DNA from 2 places in the Paraburkholderia sp. 2C genome. Region 1 is predicted to be linked to the other one. Evidence: predicted binding sites of a transcription regulator. Region 1 holds the regulator's gene; the other holds the start of a gene.

Region 1 (3,752 bases):
AACTGAAGGTCGATCTCGTCGTGGTCGGTCATCGCTGCCGGCATGGACTTTCACGATGGTGGATGGGCGCAGGCAACACGCCGCTGCTCGATCGCGTGTCGTGCAGCATTCTCGTTGCGTGTTCGTCGCCCGACGAGGAGCAGCCGGCCGCGGCGGCATGACACTTGTGCCGGCGCGACCCGCACGGCTTACTCGCCGAGATCGACTCCCGCAAGCTTCCAGGTGAAGAGGCCTTCGCGACGGAAAATCGCGGCGTAGCGTGTGTCGCCGACGCCATGCCGATACGTGACCACGAACTCGTTGATGCCGCGATACCCGGCCGTGGTCTGGGGTGGCCGCGGTGGCTGCGGTGGCTGCGGTGGCTCGAGCGGCGTCGAGCTGTTCTCAGCCGATGGCGCTGACACAGCCGGCGCCGCCGGTGCGGCAGGCCCGCCGCCGCTTGACGAAGCAGCGGGTGCATCCGGCGGCGCCGGCGGCCGTTCGCCGGATTCACCGCGCGGCGGGATCCCGTTCAGCAACGCGGCGACGCCGTCCGGCGTCGCATAGGCATCGACGAGCGGCCCGATCAACGCAACGCCGATCATCGCGCCCAGCGCGGCGAGCGGATTGCCATGGCTTTCCGCGCCGATTCTGCGTCTAAGCAAGGCGCCGAGCTGATCCTTGAGACTCTCTCGGAACGCCGGGAAATCGACATATTCGTTGACCGTTGCCGCATCGCGCGTATCGGCTGCGCGCTTCAGGCGGTCGAGCGCGATATACGGCGATGCATAGGCGAAGGCCAACGCAATCAGAACAACGATGACAACGAGCGTGACCAGCACGGACCGCCTGATGCTGCCGCGCATCTTGTGATTCGTGCCGTGTTTGATGTGAAGACGGACGGTGCGATGACCGATGCAGCCATTTATCGCGCGCTTTGCGCGGCTTGTGCGAACCATCATCGTGCGGGGCGTTCCTTCAATGGGTTGAACAGGGCGGTTTAACGTGGACCCCATTCTCGCTGAAACGATCCCGCACTCTCCTCTACCTCACCGCGTCTCGCTGGTTGGTGACATGCGCGTAGGCGACACGCGCGTGCGCGATGAACGAGCAGGATCAGGCCGCTTGCGCGTGTTCCTCTGCGATGCAGCGGTCGATCATGTTGCACACCGCATCGACGGTGCCGACCATGATGAGACGCGACGGCCCGTGATAAACGCGCACCGGCGCGCGGCGCGCGGGCTCGGCATTGAGCGCGGCGTTCAGCGAAACGCGCGCAAACGCAGGCAACGACGACGGCAGCGACGCGTGCTGCGATGGTGCGTCAGCGTCAATGAGCGACCGCTCATGCTCATCGAAATCGAACAGCGAAGCGGTACGCGGTGCATGCATCGCGTCGAGCACGGCGCACGGCACGAGGTTGCGCAAGTGGCGCAGACGGCCGAACTGGCGGAAGGGCAGCAAGCGGGCGAGGCGTTCCATGAATCTCTCCAGACGGTATTCGGATACTGAGCGGGAACTGAGCGGAAACTGAGCGCAAACTGAGTAGAAAACTCAGCGGAAGCGCTGTGCTAAATCAGCGGGAAATCAGAATTCACCTGGCCGGATCAGCCCGACCGCGATGCCTTCGAGCGCGAAATCCGCGCTGCCGGCTTCGACGAAGATGTTTTCGTAATCGGGGTTCTCAGCGATCAGTTCGATGCCGTTGGGCCGGCGCTTCAAGCGCTTGACCGTGACGTCGTCGCCGAGACGCGCAATGATGATCTGGCCGTCTTTCGCCTCGCTGCGCTTTTGCACCGCGAGCAGGTCGCCGTCGAGAATGCCTGCGTCGCGCATCGACAGACCGCGCACCTTCAGCAGATAGTCGGGCTTGCTCGAGAAGAGCGCCGGGTCGCATGCATAGTGCTGCGCGATGTGTTCCTGCGCGAGGATCGGGCTGCCTGCCGCGACGCGGCCGACGAGCGGCAGCGACAGTTGCATCAGTGCCGCATGCGGCAGCGTGAACTGATGGGGCGCATCGTCCTGGCCGGCGAGCAGCCGGATACCGCGCGACGCGCCGGCCGCGAGTTCGATCACACCTTTGCGGGCCAAGGCACGCAGGTGCTCCTCCGCCGAATTCGCCGAGCTGAAGCCCAGCTCGGCCGCGATTTCGGCGCGCGTGGGCGGGAAGCCCGTGCGCTCGATTGCGCGGCGGATCAGATCGAAAACCTGCTGCTGTCGTGCGGTGAGTTTGGTCATGGCGCCACTGTATGGATAAACAGGTGACTGTATTTTTATACAGTATCGGGCGCTTTTCAAGCTTTACTTTAAGTTCGCCCCGCAACGCGCCAGTCATCTGCCGCAAAAACACCGTTCGACGGCGCCCCGACAGCGAAATCCGTGTCCGAACGCCGCATCCGGCCGTCATTACCACTTTTGCGTATTAAAAAATGAAGAAACATTATTTTTAATGATGAAGCGCGACGGATAGACTGGCCGCAAATCGATATCAGGCCCGGCGGATAAGCAAATCGCTGGGCCTGGAAACACCGGAACGCGGAGAGAACATGGTCTATCGGACTACGGGGTTGGCAGGAAACGTGGCGCAGCGCGCGAGAAAATTCTTCGCTTCAATGGCCATCGGTGCGGCCGCGGTGCTCGGTCTGGCCGCACAGGCGCATGCTGATACGACGCTTCTCAATGTGTCGTACGACCCGACGCGCGAGTTGTACCAGGATGTCAACGCGGCATTCGGCAAGCAATGGAAAGCGCAGACGGGCGAGTCGGTCACCTTCAAGCAGTCGCACGGCGGCTCGGGCGCCCAGGCGCGCTCGGTACTCGACGGCCTGCAGGCCGACGTCGTGACGCTCGCGCTCGCCTACGACATCGACGCGCTCGCGAACAAAGGTCTGATCGACAAGGACTGGCAGAAACGTCTGCCCGAGAACGCCTCGCCGTACACCTCGACGATCGTGTTCCTCGTGCGCAAGGGCAATCCGAAGCACATCAAGGACTGGGACGATCTGATCAAACCCGGCGTATCGATCGTCACGCCGAACCCGAAGACGTCGGGCGGTGCGCGCTGGAACTACCTGGCCGCGTGGGCATACGCGTTGCATCAGCCGGGCGGCAACGAGCAGAAAGCGAAGGAGTTCGTGTCGAAGCTCTACAAGAATGCGGGCGTGCTCGATTCCGGCGCGCGCGGCGCGACGACGAGCTTCGTGCAACGCGGTATCGGCGACGTGCTGATTGCGTGGGAAAACGAGGCGTTTCTGTCGATCAAGGAGTTCGGGCCGGACAAGTTCGAGATTGTGGTGCCGTCGGTCAGCATTCTCGCGGAGCCGCCGGTCGCGGTGGTCGACAAGGTGGTGGAGCGCCATGGCACGCGCAAGCTCGCGGACGCGTATCTGAAGTTCCTGTATAGCGAGGAGGGGCAGGAGATCGCGGCGAAGAACTTCTATCGTCCGCGCTCGAACAAGGTGCCCGCGGCGCTGACCGATAAGTTTCCGAAGCTTAAGCTCTACACGGTCGACGATACGTTCGGCGGCTGGACGAATGCGCAGAAAACGCACTTTGCCGACGGCGGCGTGTTCGATTCGATTTACTCGCCGCAGTAGTTTCAGTGACTGCAACCGATGCAGTCAGGCAGGCGCGCCTTCGGGCGCGCTTTTGAGCTTGTAACCGAAGCGCGCGTTTTCGTATGCGCGCCATGCGCGCGGTGACGCGCGCGATCCGGCAAGACTTTTGAAAGAGTACCCAGCATGACGACGTTGACCTTCCGCAAGCCGAGCGCA
Region 2 (3,752 bases), on a different contig from region 1:
ACAACGCGGTCGAACAACGCGGTCGACGGTTGGCGCGCCCGCGAGCCCTGCTGCGAGCACGTCAAAACATCTGAACAACGGCGGCATGGAGCGGTGCGGGCGCGCCGATGGCCGGCCAAGCCCGCCGCCAGCCCGCCGCGTCACCACGCCACGTGACCGGCACGGAGCATCGCGGCGTAGAATGCGCGTCGGTGCTCGCCCGCTATCTGTTACCGGACCGCGCCGCCCGTCACCTTGCTGCCTACTTTCATGTCGACTGCCGCTTCGCATCCCGCGCGTTTTCGCTCCAAAACCCTGACCGCCGCACTCGCGTTCTTCTTCGGCTCGCTCGGCGCGCACCGTTTCTATCTGTACGGCGCGCGCGACGTGTTCGGCTGGGCGCATGTCGTCGGCATGTTGATTGGGGTGCCCGGCTTCCTGCTGCTCATGGCGACCGAACGCGCATCGATGCTCGGCTGGGTGCTCGTCGTGCCGGGCGCGATCTCGCTGCTTGCCGCGTTTCTGGCGGCGATCGTCTACGGACTGCGCCCCGACGAAAAATGGGACGCGCAGTTCAATGCGCACACCGAACGCTACAGCGAGTCCGGCTGGACCGTCGTCTTCGTCGTGATCTTTTCGTTGCTGGTGGGCGCGTTTCTGCTGATGACGGGCCTCGCGCTGACGTTCCAGACTTACTTCGAATCGCAGGTCGAGGCGGCGAAGTCGATTTCGCAATAGCCGCCTCACCCCATCCCTATAGCTGATCCCGGCACCACCGCCTAGAACAGATCGAGCTGCCGGTCATCCGCCGCCGGCCGCGGCGGCGTCTCGGCGCGGCGAAACTGCGACATATCGAGAATGCCGTGCTGCCGCGCATTCAACCCCAACCGCCGCGTTGCCTTCGCAAAACGCTGCTTGAGCAGATCCGCCCACAGCCCCTCGCCTTTCATCCGGTGCGCGAACGATGAATCGTAGTCCTTGCCGCCGCGCATATCGCGCACACGGCTCATCACGCGATCGGCGCGGTCCGGGAAATGCGCGGCCAGCCAGTCCTTGAATAGCGGCGCGACTTCCCACGGCAGACGCAACACGATATAGCTCGCGCTCGTCGCCCCCGCTTCGGCGCACGCTTCGAGCACGCGTTCCATGTCGGGTTCGGTGACGAACGGAATGATCGGCGCGATGCTGACGCCAACCGGCACGCCCGCCTCGGAAAGCGTGCGGATCGTGCGCAGACGCCGCGACGGCGTTGCCGCGCGCGGCTCGAGCGTGCGCGCGATATCGGCATCGAGCGTCGTGATCGTGATCGCGGCCATCACCTGGCCGCGCTCGGCCATCGGCACGAGCAGATCGAGTTCGCGCTCGATCAACGACGACTTCGTGATTGCAGCAAACGGATGATGACGATCGTGTAGCACTTCGACGACGCGGCGCGTCAACCGCAAGTCGCGCTCGACCGGTTGCCACGCGTCGGTATTGACGCCCAGCGCGATCGGCTCCGGCACGTAGTTCTTCTTCGACAGCTCGCGCGCAAGCAGCTCCGGCGCATTGACCTTCGCGTAGATCCGGCTTTCGAAATCGAGCCCCGGCGACAAGCCCAGATACGCGTGCGTCGGGCGTGCGAAGCAATAAATGCAGCCATGCTCGCAACCGCGGTACGGATTGAGCGACACGCTGAACGGGATATCGGGCGAGGCGTTGTGAGTAAGAATGCTCTTCGCGTGCTCTTCGAATACCTGGGTGCGCAGCGTGGGGCTTTCGCCGGGCTCGCCGTCCTCGCCGGACACGGTATACGCTGTCCAGCCGTCGTCGACCGCTTCGCGCTGATCCACTTCGTAGCGGCCCTGCAGGTTCGTCACCGCGCCGCGGCCCTTGCGCGGGGCAGGCGGCGCAACCGGATATTCGCGGTCCGAATCGTATGACGAGTCGCGCGAAATACCGGTGGAAGAAACGTGAGAAGAATCGGGGTCGGCGTCGTTCACGGGAAGGCATTGAAAAGCGGCGAAGCACCTGTATAAATATACAGTGTTTACGCCGTTTGTCGAGACCGACAACGCGTCGTTAGCCGATCAGTCGCCCACTGCAATCGTCAGCGTCTCCTTGATCTCCTCCATCACTACATAGCTTTTCGACTGCACGGCCCCGGGCAGCTGCAGCAGGATATCGCCGAGCAATTTCCGGTAGTCGGCCATTTCGCCGATTCGCGCCTTGATCAGATAGTCGAAGTCGCCAGACACCAGATGACACTCGAGCACTTCCGGAATCTTCTGCACCTCGCGCCGGAACTGATCGAACATGTTGCCGCTTTTATGATCGAGCGTGATTTCGACGAACACGAGCAGCGCCGCGCCCAGTTCGGCCGGATTCACGCGCGCGAAATAGCCCGTGATGACGGCGTCGCGCTCCATGCGCTTGACGCGCTCGATGCAAGGCGTGACCGACAGACCGACCTGTTCGGCGAGGTCTTTCATGGCGATACGGCCGTCCAGTTGCAGCACCTTGAGAATCTTGCGATCGATCTTGTCGAGCGCGCGGACTGGCTGACGCTGCGTTCTCATCGATGGGGTCTCTTGGAATCTCTATTTATTACTGAAATTTGAAAAAATACAATAACAAAACCTACACGGACCTCAATAGTATAGCGGTTAACACTAGACATTCCGCGCATCGCCTTGTTAATCCGCTGTTAGCATGAACATCGGCCAGCCGACAGCGAATCGACACACAAGCAAAGACGCCGGATGCCTCGAAAACTACTGGGAGTCGAGCAATGCGTGTAGTCGTCTTGGGCAGTGGCGTCGTCGGCGTGACGAGTGCTTATTATCTCGCCCGCGCGGGCCATGAGGTCATCGTGATCGATCGCGAGGCCGGACCGGCGCTCGAGACGAGCTTTGCCAACGCGGGACAGATTTCACCCGGCTATGCGTCGCCGTGGGCCGCGCCGGGCGTGCCGCTGAAGGCCGTCAAGTGGATGTTCCAGAAGCACGCGCCGCTCGCCATTCGGCTGGACGGCACGCAATTCCAGTTGCAATGGATGTGGCAGATGCTGCGCAATTGCACGTCGGAGCGTTATGCAGTGAACAAGTCGCGCATGGTGCGCCTCGCCGAATACAGCCGCGACTGCCTGCAGGCGCTGCGCGCCGAGACCGGCATCCACTATGAAGGCCGCACCGGCGGCACGCTGCAACTGTTCCGCACGCAGCAGCAACTCGATGGCGCGGCGAAAGACGTCGCGGTGCTCAAGGAAGCGAACGTTCCGTACGAATTGCTGATGCCTGCCGAGCTCGCGCGCGCCGAGCCGGCGCTCGCCGCCACCGCGCACAAGCTGACCGGCGGCCTGCGCCTGCCCGGCGACGAAACGGGCGACTGCCAGCTGTTCACCACACGGCTCGCCGCGCTGGCCGAACAGATCGGCGTGCGCTTTCGCTTCAACACGCCGATCGACGCGCTGCTGATGGACGGCGGCCGTGTCGGCGGCGTGAAATGCGGTGCGGAAACGGTGCGCGCCGATGCCTTCGTCGTCGCGCTCGGTTCGTACTCGACGCAGTTCCTCGCGAATCTGATCAAGATTCCTGTCTATCCGCTCAAGGGGTATTCGATCACGGCGCCGGTCGTGAATCCGGCGGCCGCACCGGTGTCGACCGTGCTCGACGAGACGTACAAGATCGCGATCACGCGCTTCGACGACCGGATCCGCGTCGGCGGCATGGCCGAGATCGTCGGCTTCGACAAGCAGCTCAAGCACGCGCGCCGCGAAACGCTCGAAATGTGCG

The links. The regulator LexA, encoded in region 1, represses DNA repair genes until DNA is damaged. The targets are predictions, from matches to a motif close to ACTGTATNNNNATACAGT.
Region 2: a site for LexA is predicted at 1,989-2,006, ahead of ACYPXD_RS33200 (PA0069 family radical SAM protein). Genes of this name have one in related genera too.

What each region holds. Positions count from the first base shown of each region.
Region 1 is NZ_BAAILL010000045.1:34,155-37,906, reverse strand. Features, by position in the region: gene ACYPXD_RS22000 (universal stress protein) at 1-161, shown strand, start outside; gene ACYPXD_RS21995 (DUF2939 domain-containing protein) at 189-845, opposite strand; gene ACYPXD_RS21990 (hypothetical protein) at 1,096-1,461, opposite strand; gene lexA (transcriptional repressor LexA) at 1,567-2,217, opposite strand; gene ACYPXD_RS21980 (sulfate ABC transporter substrate-binding protein) at 2,526-3,575, shown strand; gene cysT (sulfate ABC transporter permease subunit CysT) at 3,720-3,752, shown strand, end outside.
Region 2 is NZ_BAAILL010000080.1:2,525-6,276, reverse strand. Features, by position in the region: gene ACYPXD_RS33205 (NINE protein) at 250-717, shown strand; gene ACYPXD_RS33200 (PA0069 family radical SAM protein) at 759-1,916, opposite strand; gene ACYPXD_RS33195 (Lrp/AsnC ligand binding domain-containing protein) at 2,049-2,537, opposite strand; gene ACYPXD_RS33190 (D-amino acid dehydrogenase) at 2,750-3,752, shown strand, end outside.